Regions from separate parts of the Paenibacillus sp. IHB B 3084 genome, predicted to be linked through region 2. Evidence: riboswitches for the same ligand, from Rfam matches in the RefSeq annotation. Region 2 holds a riboswitch; each other region holds the start of a gene.
The links. A riboswitch is a leader RNA that binds a small molecule or an ion and turns the genes downstream of it on or off. The one in region 2 is predicted to bind glycine.

Region 1 (7,981 bases), 2.1 Mb from region 2:
TCATCAGAGGTTTCTCTTTTGCTGAAGGATACTGAGAAGGTTAAACTTACGGCGACATTCCCGGATGGATCGGTACAGGACGTGACAGAGTCCGCCGAGTGGAGCTCCAGCAATGCAGCTGTGGCGGATGTACTGAAAGGCACCATTACCGGCTATAGCGCGGGTAAGGCGACGATTACTGGTAAATACGGTACGATGTCTGCTACCATTTCGGTGGATGTGGATCAAACGAATAAGCTGAAAGCCAGCGAATCCAATATTTTTCTCCGTTTGGATGAATCCAAAAAAGTACAGGTTTCTGCGGTGTACCCGGATGGAACGGTAACGGATGTCACGGATAAAGCCACATGGTCCACAAGCGACGAAAAAATTGCGACGGTGACCAAAGGAACGATTATGGCGATTGGAGCGGGTTCGGCTACGGTGACCGCGAAGTATGGTGATAAGACGGTTTCGATTAAGGCAGACGTGGAAACGTCCAGATATCTGAATTTGAGCGAGGACAAGCTGAGCCTGAATGCCAAGGAATCCAAGAAGCTCAAGCTAACCGCGACGTACGTAACAGGTACGGAAGAAGATATCACGGATAAGGCAGAATGGAAATCCAGCAATGAAGATATTGCTTTTGTCAGCAAGGGTGAAGTGACGGGCTATAAAACAGGTGAGGCTACGATCACTGCTTCTTATGGCGGCAAAACAGTCACAGCGACGGTATCTGTGAATGTGCCTGGTGATCTGGCATTGTCCTCCAAAACGGCAACGATTGATATTAATGAAGACTATGTTGCGACTCTGACTGCTACCTATGCAGATGGTCGTAAGGAAGATGTTACACAGGATGCAGAATGGACTTCAAGTGCGGAAGATGTTGCTTCGGTATCCAAAGGTACAATTACAGGTAAAGCAGCGGGTAAGGCGGTTGTTACAGCCACTTATAATGGCAAAAAGCTGACCATTAATGTACAAGTCGGTCTCGTAGACCGTTTGGAAACAGACACACGCGTGATTGCGCTTGGTGCCCAGGAAACGAAGCAGTTGAAAGTAACAGGCGTCAAGAGTGGCGGTACAAAAACAGATGTAACCAAGGATGCCACCTGGACTACCAGCAATGTGAAAGTGGTCGAGGTTAGCGAGGGCTTGATCAAAGCGAATGGCAGTGGTAAGGCTACTGTTACAGCTTCTTATGGCAAGCAAAGCATTACATTTACAGTAGAAGTGGATGTGGCGCAACATATTGAGGCGGATGCTATCGCGTTATCGCTTAAATCCGGAGATCAAAAAACCATCGCAATTGTGGTCAAATCCAGTGATGGCAAAGAAAAAGACGTTACGGCCCAAGCCGAATGGAAAACGTTAAATTATAAGGTAGCTACAGTCAAAAAGGGACAGGTTACCGCAGTAAGCTACGGTAAAACCAATATTCAGGCGAAGTTCGGCGGGAAATATATCACCGTACCGGTGGATGTCGATACGCTTAAATATTTGCAAACTGACGAAGTCTCGCTGAATTTGAAAGTAGGACAGGTAGCTAAGGTTACGGCTACAGCTACGTATAAGGATGAGTCGGAGAAGGATGTATCCAAGCCGGCTGTCTGGTCCTCGTCCCGAATTATTGTTGCTACGGTTAAAGACGGCAGCATTAAGGCACAGGGTAAAGGTAAAGCTGTCATTACGGTGAAATATGCAGGTAAAACGACGAAGGTACAGGTGAACGTTCAGTAAGAAAAAAGGGGTGTCCCAAAAGCCATGGAAATGGCAATGGGGCGCCCCTTTGCTTTAGAGAAGGATATTCGTTGGCACTCAGATGGACGCTTCGCGAACGGACCGTTGTTCCAATCGCTGTTGTGACCAGCGAGAAAAGCTTCTGCAATCCTTCTAAAATCAAAAAAACCCGTTCTTTGATAAAATGGAAGTGTCTCCCGATCTACATGCGGGAGGAGGTTTACCGCTTAGAAGCTACGACTTATCCTTCTTGGCTGGTATGTTGCGCGTAAGCGATTCCGTCAGACGCTTGCCGGTCGGCGTTTGGGCCAGGCCGCCTTTGGCGGTCTCGCGGTGCTTGGACGGCATCGCGCTGCCTACTTCGAGCATCACGTCGATGACTTCGTCAGACGGGATGGCGCTGCGCACACCCGCCAGAGCCATATCCGCAGCGGCAAGCGCGGTCACGGCTCCCAGCCCGTTGCGTACGATGCACGGAATCTCCACGAGCCCGGCGACGGGGTCGCAAATCAGGCCGAGCGTGTTCTTGAGCGCGAGGCCCACTGCATGAATGGCCTGTTCTGGCGTACCGCCGCGCAGTTCGACCATAGCGCCTGCGGCCATCCCGATGGCTGAGCCAATCTCGGCCTGACAGCCTCCCTCCGCACCGGAGATAAAGGAATTGTTGGCGATAACGTAGCCGATCGCTCCAGCGGTGAACAGTCCGCGCACCATATGCTCGTCATCCCAGCCAAACCGCTCCTGCGCGCTGATGAACACGCCGGGAATGACCCCGCATGAACCCGCGGTAGGCGTGGCAACAATGCGACCCATGGACGCATTGACCTCCGACACGGAAAGGGCGTACGCCATGGCGAGTGCCGAGGCATCGCCGGAGCAGGTTTCCCCTGCGCGCAAATATTCTGCCAGGCGCTTGCCGTCGCCGCCCGTCAATCCGCTGCGGGATACGGTGTCCTGTGTTTGCCCGCGATGAACGGCTTCCTTCATGACTTCATAATAATCAGCCATTTGTCGGAAGATTTCTTCCTCCGGTGTGTTCGTTTCTTGTACCTGTTCCTTGATCATCAGGTGCCCAATCGTAGTGGATTCCTCGGCGCACAAGGCACCTAATTCATGCAGATGGCTAAACCGCATCGGATTCAGCTCCTTTTTTCAAATTAATCATTTTGATTTCATACATATGAGGCAAAGCCCGCAGCTCGGCAATTAATTTAGCCGGAGCGGGGCTATCGGTTTCAATAGCAGTGAGCGCTTCGCCATCCCGGCCTTTGCGATCCACGTGCATGTAGGCAATGTTAATGTCAGCTGCACCCAGCGCCGAAGTCACCGCGCCCAACGTTCCGGGCTTATCCGAGTGAAGAAGCACCAGCGTAGGCAGCTCTCCGGTCAGATTGACCCGGAACTCGTTAAGCTGCTGGACATGAATGTTTCCGCCGCCGATGGAGGAGCCTAGCAGCGTGCGCTGGTCTTCACCTTTCCATAGCTCGAAGCGGACTGTGTTCGGATGGGGGGCGGGCAGTCCGCTGACAGCGAACTCTACTTCCATCCCGGCTTGCTCTGCACATTGCTCCGCATCCGGAATCCGGTGGTCGTCTGTATCGTAATTCAGCAATCCGGCGATGAGTGCCAGGTCTGTGCCGTGTCCCTTGTACGTATCGGCAAATGAGCCGTACAGCGTCAGGCGGGCACGGTCAGGTTGCGCACCGAGCCAGTGCCGGGCAACGCGTGCGAGCCGCACTGCGCCTGCGGTATGCGAGCTGGAGGGTCCGGTCATAGCCGGACCAATAATGGAAAATACATCTTTGAAACGCATGGTGTGGCCCCCTGTATGTTTGAATACCATAGTATATGGTGCTGCCGCGCCTTGCGCGGGTGCGACGGTTTCTAATGCTGACGCAGCATGTAAGCACAAAAAAAGGACAGGATAAGGAAATTTCCCTTATCTCTGTCCTCGTTACCTGAGAGTTTCGTGCGGGTGTATACCGCCTTACCCCTTGGGTGGCTTGCGCTCTCTCCAGAGTTGCGTCAGATGGCGATTCATGGACCTGAGAGATTATCCGCCAGCCGGGTGCTGGCGTCTTGCTCCTTCGGTGCCGCCGGGATGTGCTTCCCGGACAGACTCTCCCGTCATCTTCATTCGCGTATACCGTTCAACATTTCCTCCTAAGCGTAATGTATGCCATGCTCGGTGTCAATCACAGGTTGGAATTTTACAGAATCAGGAATCTTCTCAATAAAAAAGATTAAATTTTACATAATTATGGATGAAAACAGGAAGGAATTAGAAGGTTGATAGCTAATCTGATAGAGGACAAGCTAATTTATGGAATATGGGAGGGACATTTACGAATGGTAAAAGGTTTCCGGTTCACAGGTTCACGCTTAAAAGGAATGCTGCATCTGGCGGCAATCGTATCACTGCTGGTAGGACTCTTCGTTCCATTCGGCCAGGTCAAGGCAGAGGGCTCGTTGACGGTAGCGGAAGCGCTTCAGCGTCAAAGCAGCGGAGGTACGGTGACGGTAGAAGGCTACGTCGTCGGACATGCCACCGGATCGAAAACGGCTAATTTCTCTGCCCCGTTTGCAAACGATTTTAACGTACTGATTGCGGATCAGGCGAGTGAACGTAATACGTCTAATCTGTTAAATGTACAACTGACATCCGCGTATAGAGGAGCATTTGGGCTGTCAGGCCATCCTGAGCTGATCGGCAGTAAAATTCGCGTGACGGGTGCGCTCGGTGCCTATAACAATTTTGGTGGAGTGAAAAGCCCAAGCGCTCTGGAACTGGTAAGCGGAAGCGAGCCTGGTACTCCAGGTCAACCTGGTACTACATTGCCGGATGGAAAAGGCAAAAAAGTGCTGTTTGATAATACGCACGCACAGACAGCCGGAGCAGCAGATTGGGTTATTGATGGAGCCTTTTCCGATTTTGCGGGCGGACTGCGTAATGCAGGTTTTACCGTGGACCCGTTGAACCGTTCCATTCCTTTTACCTATGGAGAGCAGGCTATAACGTACGACAAGCTGCGTCCATACGATGTGTTCATCATTGGTGAAGCCAATGTTGCCTTTAAGGCATCCGAGCAGGCCGCACTGGTGCAATATGTGAAGAATGGAGGCAGCATTTTCTTCATTTCTGACCACTATAACGCTGACCGGAACAAAAACCGTTGGGATTCCTCCGAGGTTATGAACGGCTACCGCCGTGGAGCCTATTCCAATCCGGCCAAAGGCATGACTACAGAAGAAGCTGCATCACCAGCTATGCAGGGATTAACCAGTTCCGACTGGCTGGCGACGAACTTTGGCGTTCGTTTCCGCTACAATGCACTTGGTGACGTGAACGCTACGGACATCGTAGCGGCAGATCAATCCTTTGGCATTACGAAGGGTGTACGTTCGATAGCAATGCATGCTGGTTCTACACTGGCGATTATTGACCCGACCAAGGCGAAAGGAATCGCCTATATCCCTACAGGCACGAAAAAATGGGGTAATGCCGTGGACCAGGGTGTCTATATCGGCGGGGGTCGTGCTGAAGGACCTTATGCTGCTGTAGCCAAGGTAGGTCAGGGCAAGGCAGCGTTTATCGGTGATTCTTCACCAGTTGAGGATGCCACGCCGAAATATGTACGTGAGGAAAACGGACAGTCGAAGAAGACGTACGATGGATTCAAGGAAGTGGACGATTCCACCTTCCTGGTACAGACGGTCCAATGGCTCGCATGGAAGCAGGACTATACGAAGCTGTCCGATGTAGCGGGCCTGACGCTGGACCAGCCAACACAGTTGCTGCCGTTCGAGGAGCCTGCGGCTTCCACGGAACCGCAGCCTGAGCCTTGGGCTGCTCCGGCAGCGGGCTACAAATGGTATGATCCAAGAACGTTCAAATCCGGCTCCTATGGAGCGGCTTTGTAACTAACGAAGAGAGCACAATTTGAGCTGTACTAGCCAGTCGCTTGATCCCTTTAAGGGGGTCAGGCGGCTTTTTTTGCGCTGAAAATTAACCTGTGGTTGGTTATTTCATTACATTTTGTGCCAGAAAGGTCGCGCTGCTGCTGAATCATTGGTTTTATCAATGATGATGATAGTCTAATCTTAATTGATATATCCATATACTGGTGGTAGGATGAATTCAAATTATTCCGACTAAATCGGTATGTAATGTTTATGAGAGGTTTAACATCAAGCGTGGCGTGCATAAGCAGGACAAGGCCATGGAGAACGGAGGAAGCACACACATTGAGTATCGAGCCGGTGTTGGAGATCAAAGGGTTAACGGTATCTTTTCGCATTAAGGATCAATATTACCCCGCAGTTGACCATCTGGATCTGACGGTCAACCCCAATGAGGTGCTGGCTGTGGTCGGGGAATCCGGCTGCGGCAAAAGCGCGCTGGCGCTTTCGATAGCACAGCTGCACGATCTGGAGCGTACCCGCGTGCAGGGACAGATTCTTTTTAAAGGCACGGATCTGAATCGCCTCTCCACAGGGCAAATGAACAAAATCCGCGGAGCAGGCATCGGCATGATTTTTCAGGACCCGCTGACCGCGCTGAATCCGCTAATGAGCATTGGTAAGCAAATTGAGGAAAACCTCGATTATCATACGACCCTCTCTACGAAGCAGAAAAAGGCACGTGTGCTGGAATTGCTGGAGAGTGTGGATATTCCGAATCCCGTACGTGTATACGACCAGTATCCACATGAGCTGTCAGGGGGGATGCGGCAGCGTGTGATGATCGCGATTGCCATCGCTTGTCGTCCTGCCCTCATTATTGCTGACGAGCCGACTACAGCGCTCGATGTAACCATTCAATCTCAAATTCTCGACTTGCTCAAGCAGCTTCAACAGGAGACTGGAAGCGGCATTATCCTGATTACGCACGATCTTGGCGTTGTGGCAGAGGTGGCGGACCGCGTGGTGGTCATGTATGCCGGAGAAATCGTGGAAAGCGCCAATGTTTTTGAATTGTTCCGACAGCCCCAGCATCCGTATACGCGCTCTTTGCTTGCATCCATGCCGGGATCGCATACCAAGGGAGAACCGTTGCACGTCATCGGAGGAATCGTCCCTTCCTTGCAGGATATTCCCCGCAATAGCTGCCGCTTTGCTCCACGTATCCCCTGGATTCAGCATGAGGTGCATGAGGATCATCCCCATTTAAGTGAGGTTTCTCCCGGGCATTGGGTCCGCTGTACATGTTATCAGCATTTTCATTTTGAAGACGAGGCAAAGGGGGGAGCTGCTCATGGCACTGCTGGAGCTAAATGATCTGAGAGTCCATTATCCGGTGCGCGGTGGTTTCTTCCAGCGTGTGGTCGATCAGGTAAAAGCGGTGGATGGTGTGTCCATCAGCATTGAGGCGGGTCAGACGTACGGGCTGGTGGGAGAATCCGGCTGCGGAAAAACGACAACGGGCAGAACGATTATCGGGCTGAACAAGCTGACGAGCGGGCAAATTCTTTTTAACGGAAATGACCTAACGGCCTTGAGCCGTAACAACCGCCATCCGCTGCGGAGAGACATTCAGATGATCTTTCAGGACCCGTATTCCTCGCTTAATCCGCGTAAGCGTGTGCTGGATGTCATCGCTGAGCCGTTGCGGAATTTTGAAAGGCTGAGTAGTGAGGAAGAACGACGAAAAGTTCAGACGCTGCTGGAAAAGGTCGGCTTGAACGCTGATGCGGCCTACAAATATCCGCATGAATTTTCCGGGGGACAGCGACAGCGGATCGGCATTGCGCGTGCGCTCACATTGAATCCAAAGCTGATCATTGCCGATGAGCCGGTATCAGCGCTGGATGTGTCCGTTCAGGCACAGGTGCTTAATTTTATGAAGGATGTGCAGCGGAAATTTAATTTGACGTATTTGTTCATCAGCCACGATCTCGGTATCATCCGCCATATGTGCGACCAAATCGGGATTATGTACCGGGGGCGTCTGGTGGAGCAGGGAAGCGAGCAGGATATTTATGAGCATCCACAGCACTTGTATACCCAAAGGCTCATTGCGACCATTCCGAATATAGATCCTGCCAAACGACTGGAAAATGCTCAAAAAAGGCGAACGCTGTTGTCCTCCTACAAAACAGAGCTGCCCAAACATCTGGACGAGAACGGCAAGCCGTTTGTGCTAAAAGCGGTAAGCCCGTCCCATCAAGTCGCTTTACCATAAAGGGGGGACAAAATATGTGGAAATTTACACTGCGTCGGCTGCTGATTATGATCCCTCAGCTGTTTGCTTTGAGCATAC
Region 2 (7,981 bases):
AGCTCTACAGTGTATTGCTTGCGGCGGCGTAACTCGGATACAAGGGTGTCGTTAACATCCGAAAAGACAACCTCATAGCCTGCACGCGACAGAATCAATCCGATAAAGCCGCGACCGATATTTCCTGCTCCAAAGTGGACGGCTCTCATAGTTCCATCTCGCTTTCGAACAGATCCATAATTTCCTGAGGGGTCACCGCGTTGCGAAGTTTCTCCATATTTTCTTCCTCCGCACACACCACAGCGATACTCGTCAAAATCTCCATATGATCGCCGCCTTGTGCTGCGATGCCGATCACCATGTATGCTTTTTCTTCCCCAAAATCTACACCTTGCGGGAACTGAATGATCGAGATGCCAGTCGATTGAATGAACGTCTTGGATTCCTTCGTGCCGTGTGGAATAGCCAGCCCGTTCCCGATATAGGTAGACACGATCTCCTCGCGTTCCAACATCTTGTCAATGTACTCACTTGTAATATGTCCGGCATCCAGCAGGATTGTCCGACCATGCGAATCGCCTCGTATTTGTCTTTGGCGGTTGCGTTCATTTTTACTTTATCTATCGTCATAATGCTCACGGTAGGTTCCTCCCTGTCCCTAATTTACTGTGAAAAAATTCAGCCAGTTCACTTGATATATAATTGACAATATGCTCACGGCTGCCGTGTTCCAGAAGCGTAACCATGTCTTCCTGCAACAGTAATGCACTAATCTCGCTCAATACCTCCAAGCTTTCTCTCGGCAGCTCGCGAGGTCCCAGCATAAGCAGCACGCAATCTACCTGTTCGCCTGCATCCCCCAGCAGTGGCTCTGCCAGCTTATACAAGGTAAGCGAAGGCTGGCGGATATAGCGGCTACGCGTATGGACTAAAGCAATGGAGGTATCAGGGATAACCTGACTCCCCTGGCGCTCTCTTTCCATGAGCTGTGCAGCAATGGCAGTAGGCTCTGTGACGTTCCCCCGCCCCGCCTCCAGCATGCAGATAGCCTGTACGGTAGCCCGCATATCCATCCTCTGATTTTCCAGCGGATACACTTGAAATTGCTGCACAATGTGTACAATTTCCTCGAGACTTTTCCGCAGCCCGGTGAGCCACTCCATGCCCTGACCGGGCTGAACGGCCTGTTCCTGCTGCTGATTATGGGGATGCTTGAGTGTAATATGCTGGATAAAATGACGCAGGCGGTCACTCTCCTCCTGCGTCAGCAACGGGCTGATCTTAAGGTAACGATCCGGTTCAAGCGGTAGCTCCACCGTCGAAATGATCAGATCATAATCCTCTTTCGGAATCCGCGCCGCCTCATACCATGAGGCCCTATCCACGATTTTGATCTGTGGCAACTCCTTGGCGAGCCTTGTAGCAAGCAGCCTGGATGATCCAATGCCGCTCGTGCAGACAACGATGGCCCGCACCTCCCGCCGCAATTGCCGTAGCCGCTCCAGCGAAGCGCCGAAATGCATGACGAGAAATCCGATCTCTTCATCCGGCACTTCCATTTCTGTCATGTCCGCCGCAGCCTTCTTCACCGAGTCGAACAAGCTGCCGTAATCCTTGCGGATTTGCTGAAGCAGGGGATTACGGATGGATCTGCCTTCCTTCAGACGTTTGAGTACCGGAGCCATATGTGCAATCAGTCCTTCACGCAGAACCCGATCCTCTGCCAATGGCGTGCCTGTCTCTTCCTCCACGCGACGAATCAACTCATGAACCGACTCCAACAGTACGAGATCATCCAACGGCAGTAGCCGGGTAGAATGATCCTCGGCATCACGAAACAGCATTCTGAAATAAGATCGTTCCGGCTCCGGAAATTCAATATTCAGCGCCTCTGACAACTCTGTGCATATGCGTTCCACCATAGCTGTACGCAGTACGACATTCTCATCCGAATCCGTTTTCGAATACGAGAGACGATGATCCACAACGTATCCGAGTCGCAAACGTGCCAACGAAACGCAAATTTGAATCAGCAGCTCCATATATTTGCTTTCCACCATGTTTTCCAGCCATTTCTCATGGGGCTGCCAGAGGGCATTTTCCACGGTCAGCAGGTTCTCTCTGCCAATCATCTCCAGCAGCTTATCGGCGACACGCGTCAAGGGGCGGGGTTCTTCCCGGCCGGAAAACAGATCCGATTCGTCCAAATTTTCGAGAGCCAGCTCGGAAATCGCCCGTCTTTTGTCTGTCTCCCTGCCTGTAATCTCGACTCCGTACCCGCGTCTGCGCACAAGCACGAGTCCCCGTTCCCCGATCCAGTCTTGCAATTCGTCCAGATCATGACTGACAGTAGTTACCGTGACCTTCAAATCAGAAGCCAGCGCCAACAGCTTGATCGGCTCCTGTGTATCCAGCAGCATACAGAGAACCACGATCTTTCTTTCCTCAGCCGAATATTCGTCCGACTTCGTATGCATCAATTGCTCCCGCAGACATACAAGCTGATCTGAGTCGGCATCCACATAGATTCCAATCCCTGATTTTTTCTCCAGCTTTACCTCATGAGCCGCTAACCAATGCTCGACTGCACTGAGTTCCCGGTGAACCGTCCTTGTGCTGACATTGATCTTCTCGGCAATTTCCCCGGCAGTTACCTCTTTGGACTGCTCCAGAAGATATTCCACGATGTCACGTTGTCGTTTCGTAATATTCATAAGCGCATACCGTTCCTTCCCAAGCTCATCCCCTCCGCAGAATACCTACTGCACACAGGCGGCCTGACTACTACGGTGGATTAAGAATCGGATTTCAGACGTTCCACCAGCGCTTCGTATTCAGGGCTCTTCAGGAAATTGTCAATGGAAATGTGCTCGGCATTCGGAGCTACCGTTTTAGCCCGGTCTGTCAACGTTTTTTGCGTAATGACAATATCTGCATCCTGCGGAATCTCACTGATTGCCGTGTTCGTTACCGTAACGTCCACACCCGCCTGCTTCATTTTTTTGCGTAAAATCGAGGCGCCCATAGCGCTTGAGCCCATACCTGCATCACAGGAAAAGACGATCTTGTTCACATCTGATTTATCCTTGACCGTTTGAACTTCGGCAATCTCCGCAGCACGATCAGCTTCGCGGTTATCTTCCGTTACAGTAGCGTTTTCGCTTGCACCCTTGCTTTGAGTTTTCATATCCTTCATGCGGGATGCCGCTTCCTCAAGATCCTCTTCTTTTTGCTTACCTGTCTTGAGTAACACAGCAGCAACAGCAAACGATACGACCGCAGCAGCGATCACACCGCTCAGCATTGGCAAATATCCACCTTTTGGCGTCATCAGGAAATAAGCAATGATACTACCCGGTGAAGGAGCTGCAACCAGTCCGGCACCTGTCAGCATGAAACAGAACGTTCCCACTACGCCCCCTGCTATAGCAGCAAGAATCAGAATCGGCTTCATCAAAATATAAGGGAAATAAATTTCATGAATCCCGCCGAAAAAGTGAATGATGACCGCACCGGGAGCCGACGACTTCGCAGAACCTTTACCAAACAGGCAGTAGGCCAGCAAAATACCAAGCCCCGGTCCAGGGTTGGATTCCAGCATGAACAAAACGGATTTGCCTGTTCTTGAAGCTTCCTCCAGCGCAATCGGACTCAATACTCCGTGGTTCAGCGCGTTGTTTAAAAACAATACTTTTCCGGGCTCAATAATGAGATTGACGAGCGGCAACAGCCCTGCGTTCACGAGGAACTGTACCCCTGCTGACAACACTTGACTGATGATTTGTACTACCGGGCCGATTGCCACATGGGCAAGCAACGCTAAAATCGCCCCGATAATCCCTGCCGAGAAGTTATTGACCAGCATTTCAAAGCCTGATTTAACTTTGCCGTCAATCGCTTTGTCGAATTTCTTCAATATCCATGCAGCCAGCGGACCAGCTACCATCGCGCCGAGAAACATCGGAATGGCCGCCCCGACAATGACACCCATCGTCATAATGGCCCCGATCACACCTCCGCGCTGTCCGTGAATCATTGTGCCACCTGTATAACCGATCAGCAGCGGCAGCAAATAATTTTTCATCGGATCAACCAGTTGTGCAAACCCCTCATTTGGGAACCATCCGGTCGGAATAAAGAGTGCCGTGATCAATCCCCATGCGATAAAGGCCCCCATATTGGGCATAACCATACCACTGAGAAAACGGCCAAAACGCTGTACGGCAACGCGCGCTCCTCCGTTTGAACTGGACTTTGTGTCCACTGTGCTCATATTCATATCCTCCTTTTAGGTAAAAAGCATCACTACCTTTTCTTAAAATTCATACTAAATGACAACGCTATCTTCATCAACGAAATGAAAACGTACTTTCGTCATGAACGTTGATGACAACATTTAAATTTAAGATAAACAGGCGCGAAATCATTCTGCATAATTCCTCTTAATATGGCCTGTAACACGAGTGTTTAGTTGAAAAACCATCCTGTCATCGGTACAATTTATGTATGAGGTCTATCCTCTAAACAAGAGAAAAACACGTAATTACGCTTGCAAAAAAAGACAGCAAAAATAGCCGCTATGCCAATTCATCGCGACTATTTTTATACAAAATCGAGCGGACAAACGCCGCCCTTATTCAATTATCCAATCTACATTGCCCCATTATTACTCATTGGCAGTCAACTGCTCGTACTGATCCGCAGACAGCAGCTTGCTTAATGCTCCCTCCAGATCTTCCCCAATCTTCACTTCGATCATCCAGCCTTTTTCGTAGGGCGATTCGTTTACCAGCTCAGGCGTACCTTCCAGCGCTTCATTCACCTTCAACACCGTTCCCGTTACTGGAGCGAACAGGTCGGATACTGTCTTTACCGATTCAATAGTACCAATCTCCGCCCCCTGCTCAATCGCTGCTCCCTCCCCAGGCAGCTCCACAAAAACGATATCGCCCAGTTGATGCTGTGCAAAGTCCGTAATACCGATTCGTACCGTTCCATCCTCTGTGCGCTGAACCCATTCATGTTCTTCCGTGTACCACAATTGCTGCTTCACTTCACTCATCCTGCTCCGCCTCGCTTTCATATGGATTACATCGTTTTGCCTACCCGTCTATGACAGGTTAAGATTATGACAACTAGAACTATCATGTCAATAATACTAACAAAAATATTTCACATTACTCCATATATCTTTCTAACTAAAATACGACAGATTATAACAAACGCTTACATATCCTTATTTATGAATAAAATGTTTTTAACAATGTTTTTCATGACATTTTTGTTGACATTTCGAATAAATTTGCGTATTAATGGGTTATAACAAGTGCTTTTGGAAACACCCGATAATTGTAAACGCGGATGAACGTGGAGGGAGAGACTGTCAACACTCGCATCGCTGTTGCCACCTGTAAAACAAGGCAGCAAGCGAGTCGGATCAAGCTGTAACCAACCGGCAGGACCGGATGACGTATAGCTGATCCAGAGGCAGCGCCGAAGGAGTAAACCTGCACCGCAGGTGAATCTCTCAGGCAAAAGGACCTCTGCCGGACGCATCTCTGGAGAGCATTCGCCATACAGGCGGATCACCCAAGGGGAAACCCGGTACACACCGGGGTAACTCTCAGGTATCAAGGACAGAGCTGAAAAAAAGTGTGTGGACTGCCGTCCATACGTTTTTTTCGGCCTGTCTTTTTTGTTTAGCCGATCACACCGGATAGGAGTGGAAAAATGACTAACTTGCGAAAAACGCCGCTGCATTCATCCTACAGCACGCTGTCGGGGGTTCGTTGCATTGATTTTGGCGGCTGGGAGCTGCCTGTACAGTTCAGTGGCATTCAAAAGGAACATGAGGCCGTCCGGCAACGTGCAGGATTATTCGATGTATCGCATATGGGTGAATTCTTGGTCGAGGGCCAGGAAGCCGAAGCATTTCTGCAACAGGTGACGACGAACGATGTCAGCCAATTGGAGCCGGGCCAGGCCCAATATTCGCTCCTGTGTTACCCGGATGGAGGTGTAGTAGACGACCTCCTTGTCTACTACAAAGGGCCGGAGCGTTACATGCTCGTTGTGAATGCCTCCAACATCGATAAGGATTGGGATTGGCTGCTTCGCCATGCGCCTGCATCCGTTCATATGGAAAACATATCAGATGCGGTGGCACTGCTGGCGTTGCAAGGACCTGAAGCTGCACGTATTGCCGCAGCCGTGACAGACACGGACATTACAAAGCTGGCTTCCTTCCGATTCAGCGAGAATGTGCAATTATTCGGAGCAAAAGCGCTCGTCTCCCGCACCGGATACACGGGGGAAGACGGCTTTGAATTTTATGTGCCTGCTGCGAATGCACCGGCAGTGTGGGACGGATTGCTTCGCATCGGTGAGCCGTATGGTCTGGTTCCCGCCGGACTTGGAGCCCGGGATACACTGCGTTTCGAGGCGCGGCTGCCGCTGTACGGACAGGAGCTGTCCGCCACGATTTCACCGCTGGAAGCTGGTTTAGGCTTTTTCGTCAAGCTGAATAAGGGAGATTTTATCGGTAGAGAGGCTCTGCAACGCCAGAAAGAACAAGGCATTCCGCGCAAGCTGATCGGGCTGGAAATGCTTGACCGTGGCATACCGCGTGCCCATTATCCCGTTTTTGCGGAAGGACAGCACATCGGCGAGGTCACAACGGGAACCCAGTCGCCCACCTTAAAACGTAATCTGGGTTTGGCTCTGGTGGACAGTCGTTTTAGTTCCCTATCCACGCCGCTGGAGGTCGAGATTCGTGGCAAGCGCCTGCGCGCCGAGGTGGTAGCCGCACCCTTTTATAAACGTCCACACTGATTTAAACGCTCGTCTTACTATAACTATCGTGATCCGTTACTAACCGCTGCCCAGTTGGCAATCATTTATTAATCGTTTATTAATCGTTTTACGTTTTTACGATCTTGTTGGTTGAAAGGAGCCAGACCCAATGAAACAGCATCGTTATCTTCCCATGACCGAGCAGGATCAAGCTGAAATGCTGCGCGTGGTCGGCGCATCGTCCATCGACGATTTATTCAGCGATATTCCTGAGGCGATCCGGTATAAAGGGGAGCTGCCCCTGTCTTCTCGATTAGACGAAAGAGCCTTAACCCGCCACTTATCAGGACTGGCCGGGCAAAATGCCAATACAGACACGCACGCCAGCTTTCTCGGCGCAGGGATTTACGATCATCATATTCCGTCCGTCATCCAGCATATCACTTCGCGCTCGGAATTTTATACAGCCTACACTCCTTATCAGCCGGAGGTAAGCCAGGGCGAGCTGCAAGCCATCTTCGAATTTCAATCGTATATATGCGAATTAACAGGCATGGCTGTAGCCAATGCCAGCATGTATGATGGAGCGACTGCGCTGGCAGAAGCAGGCTCATTGGCTGCCGCTGCCACCCGCCGCAAGCAGATTATCGTATCGCGGACCGTCCATCCGGAGGCACGTCAGGTGTTGGCTGCCTATGCGCGCGGGCTGGATTTGGATATCGTAGAGATCGACTGTGCAGATGGTGTAACTGACGTGAAGGCATTAACGGCGGCCATATCGGAGCAGACGGCGGCAGTTTTGGTCCAAAGCCCTAATTTTTTCGGGGCCGTGGAAAATCTGAAGCCGATGGCTGACCTGATCCATGCCCACAAGGGTCTTATGGTTGTCAGCGCCAATCCGCTGGCGCTGGGCTTGCTGGAAGCACCCGGTAAGCAGGGCGCGGATATTGTCGTAGGAGACGCGCAGCCGCTCGGCATCTCCTCCTCCCTCGGTGGCCCAACCTGTGGTTACTTTGCCGTTTCTCAGGCGCATATGCGCCGTATCCCCGGACGTATAGTGGGCCAGACCACAGATCGCAACGGTAAACGCGGCTTCGTGCTGACCTTACAGGCACGGGAACAGCATATCCGCCGGGAAAAGGCCACCTCTAACATATGCTCCAATCAGGCGTTGCTCGCCTTATCCGCCTCTGTGTATTTGTCCGTCATGGGTAGACAGGGCATCGCGGAAGTAGCCGAGCTAAACTTG
Region 3 (7,981 bases), 260 kb from region 2:
ATGGTTACGCTCGACGGCAGCGAGGAAGTCCACGATGCACGACGCGGGCTGCATGGCGGAGGCGGTACATTCCGTCGTATCGTCGATAATCTTCTGTCTTTAAAAGACGTACAACGACCGTTTGAGATTAATTTGCGCGTTAACTTCGATAACAGTAACCTGGAGGCCGTCACTGACTTTATCCCGCAGCTTACGGAATGGTTTGCAGATGATCCCCGATTTAAAGTATATTTCCGGCCTGTCGGCTGTATGGGGGGCGAAAATGATCTGAATTTGCCCGTATGCGACGACCGTACGAAAGACCGTAAAATATGGGAGTTTAACGAAGCAGCCATTGCACAGGGATTGACTGTCAGCTCCTTTATCTCGGATATCCTGCTCCCTACAGGAGCCATATGCTACGCAGCCAAGCCCAATTCCCTGATTATAGGATCAGACGGAAAGCTGTACAAATGCTCAGTCGCCATAGATCAGGAAAACAATCAGTTGGGCCAGATTCACGGGGATGGGAGCATGGAGCTGGATCTCGATAAAATGGCGCTGTGGACCACTTCAGGTGAAGAAACGGACGCAAAGTGCCAAGCCTGCTTTTTCCGACCTGCCTGTCAGGGGAATCATTGCCCCCTGTACCGGATGCGCACGGGGAACCGCCCTTGCTCCTACGAAAAACGGCAGATCAAGCGAACCTTGCGTACGGTATGGCTGCAATCCCAATCGGAGGAGGTGAAATAACATGAAGATTATTCGTCCTGCTGTACGACCTACAGCGATTACAACTGGCCGTCTGTCCAAATCTGTACCCGGCAATTTAAGCTAATCCTAAAGTAGGCTAAGTACACATATCTATAGAGCGCCCGAGCTTCATCCTGCTCTATAACGCAAAAAGGGAGTGCCCTCCCAGCCTGTAATGGCTGAGGGACACTCCCTTTTCGTTGTTTCTTTACGAGCTAACTGTTTGTCCTTTTTCTTCTATGTCTATGGCTGCTCCTGCACTGGCACCTGCAATTATTCCCTTTTTCTTGTTGGGATACAGGGAATCCATATAGGTACGGGTTTCTGCAACTACAATTCCCGACAAGCCAAGCAGTGCAATCAAGTTCGGGAAGGCCATCATGGCGTTAAAGATATCTGCCAGTAACCAGATCGCATCCAGCTTAATAAACGCGCCTCCGGCAACCAGTGCAATGAACAGATAACGGTACGGTTTAATCCATTTGACACCCAGCAAATATTCAACACAGCGTTCTCCGTAGTAGTTCCAGCCAAGCATCGTGGTGAACGCAAACATAATCAGAATGATTGTGAGCAGTTCCGCACCAAGCGGGAATGCGCTGGAGAAAGCTTGCTGCGTCATCAAGCCCGCATCGGTAGGACCGCTCCATACGCCGCTAACCAGCAGCGTCAACCCGGTCATCACACAAATAATCATCGTATCTATAAAGACACCTGTCATGGAAATCAACCCCTGCTCCGCAGGCCATTTGGTTTTGGCGGCTGCGGCTGCAATCGGTGCGCTTCCCAATCCGGCCTCATTGGCAAAAATCCCTCTGGCTACCCCGCTGCGCATTGCCAGCATAATTGTAGCCCCGGCAAATCCACCCGTCGCAGACGTCGTGGAAAATGCCGAATGCAGCACAAGCGCGAGTGCGGCAGGAATCTGATCGGCGAACCGAATCAGTACGATCATACAGATCAGCACGTACAAGCCTGTTTTGAAGGGAACGACTTTGGTCGATACCTTGGCAATGCTTTTGAGCCCTCCAATGGTAACGAGTCCCGTAAGGGTAGCAATGATCACTGCCGTTACAATCGGCGGAACACCAAAGCTGTTTTCGGTCGAGGATACAATCGCTTTGACCTGCGGAAACGTTCCAATCCCGAACAGCGCCACCAGCATCCCGGAAAAGGCGAACAGCATCGCCAGCGGTTTAAAGCGGCGTCCAAGCCCTTTTTCAATATAATACATAGGGCCGCCGGAAAATTGTCCATTCCGATCCTTCACCCGGTATTTTACCGCAAGCACACCTTCCGCATATTTCGTCGCCATCCCGAAAAAGGCTGCAACAACCATCCAGAACAAGGCACCCGGTCCCCCCAGCTTAATCGCTGTTGCAACGCCGACGATACTTCCTGTACCTACTGTAGCCGCCAGCGCCGTACTCAGGGCCGCAAAGCTGCTGACATCCCCGCTACCTTCATTTGGGGCCTTGCCGATCAGCTTGATCGCCAGAGGCAGGCGGAAAACCTGCAACATTTTCAAACGTATGGTCAGCCACAGACCTGTTCCCATGACGAGAATGATCAGAGGGGCACCCCATATCCAACTGCTAATCGCTTCTAACACATGTACCAAATTCATTTCAACCCGCTCCTCCAGCATATTAAAAAACAAAAAAGAGTCAAATCCGCTGATTCGACTCCTGGAGAGGTTAAAGGCACGAAAAAATACAACCATCTTGTGCAGGATTCAGCCACTAACAGCTCATAAAAAAGCCTAGGGCATCCCCTGTCACAGGTTATTCGCGTCTCTGTCCTTTTGCCTGAGAGTTTAAGCAGATGATATCTGCGGTGCACCTTCGGCGCCCAATTAAGGGTCTCTCCAGAGTTCTGTCCGTTTACGGTCCCGCTTGTTGCTGTTATCAGCCCAAGCACCTGAGAGTTTTGCCCCTTCGGTCGGAACTTACGTTCCATCTCCCGCAAACATCAACCAGACATATGAAATTGTTTTTTATTATACAGAAAACTTTCAGCTTTTTACAAGTGAAAAATTTGTGAAGTCGTTTGGTTATCTTAAGATGAGCCTATAAAATAAAGGCGGGCGCAGCCAGATTCATCCTCATGATGTTCTCTGCCGCACCCGCCCCCAGGCCATATTGGGTTATATTCAGTTAGCTTGGATTACAGTTCTTCGCCGTTGGTGGCAATTACATTTTTGTACCAGTCAAAAGAATCCTTCTTGGAGCGCTTCAGTGTTCCGTTACCGTCATCGTCCAGATCAACATAAATAAATCCGTAACGCTTGGACATTTCGGAAGTGGACATACTCACGAGGTCGATAGGTCCCCAGCTAGTGTAACCGATCAGATCCACACCGTCCGCAATCGCTTCCTTCATTTGAGCGATATGTTGGCGCAAATAATCAATGCGATACGTGTCGTGAATGGAGCCGTCTTCTTCCACCTTGTCATATGCACCCAAGCCGTTTTCCACGATGAACAGCGGCTTTGATAACGGTCATATAATGTGTTCAGCGTAACACGCAGGCCGATCGGATCAATCTGCCAGCCCCAGTCAGAGGATTGCAAATATGGATTTTTCACGCCGCCAATCAGGTTCCCCGCTGCTTTCTCGCCTTCCGGACCTGCAGAGACAGTCAAGGTCATGTAATAGCTGAATGAGATGTAATCGACCGTGTTGTTTTTCAGAATTTCGGCATCGCCGGGTTCTGTGTGCAAAACAATATTATTTTCTTCAAAATAACGGTTCATATAATTTGAATATTTCCCACGGGCATGTACATCCGTAAAGAACAGATTCATCTGGTTTTCATGCTGACTTTTCAGCACGTCTTCCGGGTTACACGTATGTGCATAGCTTTCCATACGAGCCAGCATACATCCGATTTGAGAGCCAGGAATAATCTCATGGCCTCGTTTTGTCGCCAATGCGCTCGCCACAAACTGGTGATGCAGGGCTTGATAGATCGCTTGCTGCTTGTTATCTACACGGTCAATGACCACACCGCCACCTGTGAACGGACTCATCGTCATCACATTGATCTCATTAAAAGTCAGCCAGTATTTCACTTTATCCTTATAACGTGTAAACACCGTTTCGGCATAATTTACGTAGTGCTGTATTACTTCGCGACCCAGCCACCCATTATACTTCTGTGTCAGACCTAGCGGTGTTTCGTAATGGGACAATGTCACCAGTGGCTCTATCCCATACTTGCGCAGCTCGTCAAATACATTATCGTAAAATTGCAGTCCTGCTTCATTCGGCTCTGCATCATCGCCATTCGGGAAAATCCGCGACCAGTTGATGGACATACGGAATACCTTAAAGCCCATTTCCGCAAACAATGCGATATCTTCTTTGTAATGATGATAGAAGTCCACACCTTCGCGCTTTGGAAAACGGGCATTTACCTTGCCAGCCAAAATGTCTTCGAGTCGCTCGGACGAAATCTCTATAGCATGATCGTTTGTGCGCTCTGCTTTGGGTACATAGGCAATTACGTCCGCACTGGACAATCCTTTTCCATCTACGTCAAAAGCGCCTTCCAATTGGTTGGCTGCGGTTGCCCCGCCCCACAGAAAGTTTTTCGGAAATCCTTTTAATGTCTTAGTCATAGTATAAGAGCCTCTTTTCTTAGTTTATAGGTTAACACTTGTGGAGCATTCCAATCAGGTGTTGTCCTGCGCAAACAGCTTGATATCTTCTTTGTAACGATGGTAAAAATCAATACCTACCAGCTTCATATTGTCTTCTGTAGGCACTTCTGTAATAGAGCCCTTGATTCCTTGTGGCGATACGTCCTGAGTGGACCAGCCATTACCATCCTCGTTATAAGCACCCTCACACTGGTTATGGCATAACTTCCTTTCTTGATGGCAAGTCTATCGCCGGAAATCAACGATGGACGGGGAAGGCTGCTTAAAGCCGTTTTCCAATATTTCAATTGTCAGCAAAATCTCCTCGTCCTTCACCAGCTTGGGTGTGCCGTTCACGATAGACGCATACAATGAGTCATACAGTTGTCCATAATCTCCTACCGGTGTAGGAATGGTTTCTTCAATAGCTTCACTGCTACCGGGTAGCACGTATTTAAGCTTGCCATAGGAAGACGGATCATCCAGTCCGAAACCTTCCGCATCCGGGGTCTTGCCGGCTTTCAGCCAGGTTTCCTGCTGATCGTCCCCCCATTTGACAAAGCTGCCTTTCGTCCCGTGAATGGTGAACTGCGGGTAAGGCAGACACACCACAAGAGAGGTTTTGACAATCACTTTTTTGTCCGGGTAATACAATATGGTTTCATTGTAATCATCAGCGCCCTGAGGAGTACGAATGGACTTGATGTCATACCCGACTTGCTCCGGTCTGCCAAATAAGGCGATGAGCCTGTCCAATGTATGAACACCGAGTCCGTAGTACATTCCGTTGACAGGATTGCCGCCGGGCATACTGGCATCGGGACGGAAATAGTCGTAATGGGATTCAATTTCGACGATGTCGCCCAGTTTTCCGGAATGGAGAGCTTCCTTGAACGCCAGATAATCGCTGTCAAACCTACGGTTTTGATAAGGCATAATGATGAGATTATGTTCCTTGGCGAGTTGGGTCAGTTCCCGCGCTTGCTCAAGGTTTTCACAAAAAGGCTTTTCCACCAGCACATGCTTGCCATGGGATAGTGCCAATTTTGCATATTCATAATGCGTAGAGGAAGGCGTACATACAACGACAAGTGATATTTCCGGGTCGCCCAGAACGTCCATAATTTGGTCCGAGAACTGAATGTCCGGGTAAGCCGTTTCCATGTCCTCCCTCACTTGGCGTGTGAACACTCTCGATACTTGAAAGGTGTCCCTGATCTGAACATAGGGCAGATGATATCTGGTTGTACTTTTGCCAAATCCTAAATATGCAATTTGAATCGTCATTTCGCAAATCCCCTCGTTCCCTAAAGGCTTAGCTTTACGATATCGCAAGTATTGCCAGAATAATACCACATCATAAGAACTGTTCTTTTGAAATGCATTGACAGATGATATAAAATGGACGTAATGCCCTCATAAGCATCCTAAGCGTTGTAACGCGTTTCATGTCAAGTATTTTTCTTATGTGAGGAGAAGCATCATGTCGAATCTTGATCAAATTGCCAAACTGGCTGGCTTTTCCAAAGCTACGGTATCCAGAGTATTAAACAATTCCCCCCATGTGAGCCAGGAAACGAGAAGCAAAATTTTAAAAATCATGCAGGAGCTGGATTACGTTCCCAACCGGAACGCCATTTCCTTATCCAAAGGTCAGACCCTTCAAATTGGCATTATCACTTCAACCATTAATGAAATTGTTCTCGCATTTCTGAACAGCTTTGTAGAGGTGGCGGCCCAGTATGAATTCCAAACGATTATTTATACTTCCGAAGAAGACAAGAAGAAAGAGCTTCTGGCCTTCGAAGATCTGAAAAGAAAAAGAGTTGATGCGTTAGTTATCATTTCCTGTGTAAATGATACCGATTTGTTAAGCACTTATTGCAAGTATGGCCCGATCGTGTCATGGCAACGAATGGATCATACCGATATTCGCTCCGTCGCCATGGACCAGTATGAAGGATATATGCTAGCGCTAAAACACTTGATACAAAAAGGCTATACTCGTATAGCCAACGCCTTTGGTCGCCCGAGTAGCATCAACACCCACAGCAGACAACGAGCCTATGCGTATATTATGGAGCAGCACAATCTTCCTGTATTGCAGCATTGGAATAATTCTTCCATCTATAACATCCGTGACGGTGAACAGGTGGTGCGTGATTTGTTACAGTATCGGGACGAATTCCCACAGGCTATTCTGTGCTCCAACGATTACGTGGCGGTTGGGATCCTCTGCGAAGCCCGTAGACAACTGCTGAACGTGCCGGAAGATCTGGCGATTGTCGGGTTTGATAATACGGAACTTGCGCATACTATGGGCATTACGACCATCCAGAACCCGATTGCAGCTCAGGCGCAAAATGCTTTTTACATGCTTTCCCCTCAGCTCGTAGGTCACCAAATGGAGCTGCATACCCTGCAATACAGCCTCATTGAACGCACGACTACATAGAGTAACGCTTAACCGGGGGGCTAGGTGAAAGGACCTGTGTATGTAATGTTTTTTGTCGAATAAGAATAAAATATGTTGAAATCGCTTTTTTTTGTGCTACAATAGCACTATATAAAAGGATTGTGACCGGTAATGCGGGCAATGCCTGAGTTCAATTGAGTGCTATTGCTAACAATAGTGTTGAATTGTGCTTAGGCATTTTTTATTGGTAAAGGATGGGAGGGGGAACTTCAATGATTATTGAGAAGGTGCTCAATAACAACGTCCTGTTGACTAAAAATGATAAAGGCAAAGAGGTCATCGTAATGGGAAGAGGCATTTCCTTCAAAAAGGTGGCTGGCGACCAAGTTGATGATCATAAAATAGATAAAATCTTCATGTTAAATGAAAACGAGTTCACAGCCAAATTAACGGAGCTGCTGAACGATATCCCTGTATCGCATCTGGAGGTCGTTAATGAAATTGTGACCCATGCAACGCAAGTGCTGGATACAGAATTAAGCGATAATATTTATTTAACGCTGACCGATCATATTCATTTTGCCATACAGCGGCAAGAAAAGGGGCTGGCGCTCCAAAACGCGATGCTGTACGAGATTAGGCGCTTTTACAAGAAAGAATTTGAGGTTGGACTGGATGCTCTGCAAAAAATTGAAGATACGCTCGGAGTAAAGCTGGGCGAAGACGAAGCGGGCTTTATCGCATTGCATATGGTGAACGCTCGAATCGACGGTAACGAAATGAAATCCACGCTAAAAATGACGGAAATCGTTCAGCATATATTGAATATTATTACGTACCATTACGGTATTGTGCTGGATGAGTCCTCCTTTAGCTATTCGAGATTTTTGACACATTTGCAATATTTTGCGATGCGGGTGATTCGTAAAGAGGTCATTCACAGCGGCGAAGAATTTTTGTACAACCAGGTAAAGCAGACGTATACCGAAGCTTTCGCTTGTGCGCAAAAAATCAATGAGTATCTGGAAAAAACATACGACCAATATTTAAGCAAAGACGAATATGTGTATCTGACCATTCATATTCATCGAGTGACTGAGCGAAATAATATCACGGAGTAACAGGCAAGTAAACTTCATAATTTCATCGTATAAGGATTGTGACTGGTAAGGCAGGCAAAACCTAAACT

Region 1: another riboswitch for glycine. It lies ahead of sdaAB (L-serine ammonia-lyase, iron-sulfur-dependent subunit beta); the one in region 2 lies ahead of gcvT (glycine cleavage system aminomethyltransferase GcvT).
Region 3: another riboswitch for glycine. It lies ahead of ASL14_RS18755 (alanine/glycine:cation symporter family protein); the one in region 2 lies ahead of gcvT (glycine cleavage system aminomethyltransferase GcvT).

Annotation. Positions count from the first base shown of each region.
Region 1 covers NZ_CP013203.1:2,150,894-2,158,874, reverse strand. Annotated here, with positions in the region: gene ASL14_RS10105 (Ig-like domain-containing protein) at 1-1,722, shown strand, start outside; gene sdaAA (L-serine ammonia-lyase, iron-sulfur-dependent, subunit alpha) at 1,957-2,856, opposite strand; gene sdaAB (L-serine ammonia-lyase, iron-sulfur-dependent subunit beta) at 2,846-3,535, opposite strand; glycine riboswitch at 3,746-3,859, opposite strand; gene ASL14_RS10090 (DUF6359 domain-containing protein) at 4,072-5,643, shown strand; gene ASL14_RS10085 (ABC transporter ATP-binding protein) at 5,968-6,999, shown strand; gene ASL14_RS10080 (ABC transporter ATP-binding protein) at 6,977-7,903, shown strand; gene opp4B (oligopeptide ABC transporter permease) at 7,918-7,981, shown strand, end outside.
Region 2 covers NZ_CP013203.1:4,249,824-4,257,804, reverse strand. Annotated here, with positions in the region: gene ASL14_RS20005 (mannitol-1-phosphate 5-dehydrogenase) at 1-149, opposite strand, end outside; partial or broken gene ASL14_RS20000 (PTS sugar transporter subunit IIA) at 146-579, opposite strand; gene ASL14_RS19995 (BglG family transcription antiterminator) at 576-2,654, opposite strand; gene ASL14_RS19990 (PTS mannitol transporter subunit IIBC) at 2,735-4,213, opposite strand; gene gcvH (glycine cleavage system protein GcvH) at 4,607-5,002, opposite strand; glycine riboswitch at 5,302-5,493, shown strand; glycine riboswitch at 5,494-5,590, shown strand; gene gcvT (glycine cleavage system aminomethyltransferase GcvT) at 5,671-6,771, shown strand; gene gcvPA (aminomethyl-transferring glycine dehydrogenase subunit GcvPA) at 6,902-7,981, shown strand, end outside.
Region 3 covers NZ_CP013203.1:3,993,975-4,001,955, reverse strand. Annotated here, with positions in the region: gene ASL14_RS18760 (radical SAM/SPASM domain-containing protein) at 1-732, shown strand, start outside; gene ASL14_RS18755 (alanine/glycine:cation symporter family protein) at 941-2,359, opposite strand; glycine riboswitch at 2,519-2,613, opposite strand; glycine riboswitch at 2,631-2,707, opposite strand; partial or broken gene ASL14_RS18750 (glycoside hydrolase family 1 protein) at 2,899-4,355, opposite strand; partial or broken gene ASL14_RS18745 (family 1 glycosylhydrolase) at 4,422-4,592, opposite strand; gene ASL14_RS18740 (oxidoreductase) at 4,623-5,663, opposite strand; gene ASL14_RS18735 (LacI family DNA-binding transcriptional regulator) at 5,860-6,831, shown strand; gene licT (BglG family transcription antiterminator LicT) at 7,065-7,913, shown strand.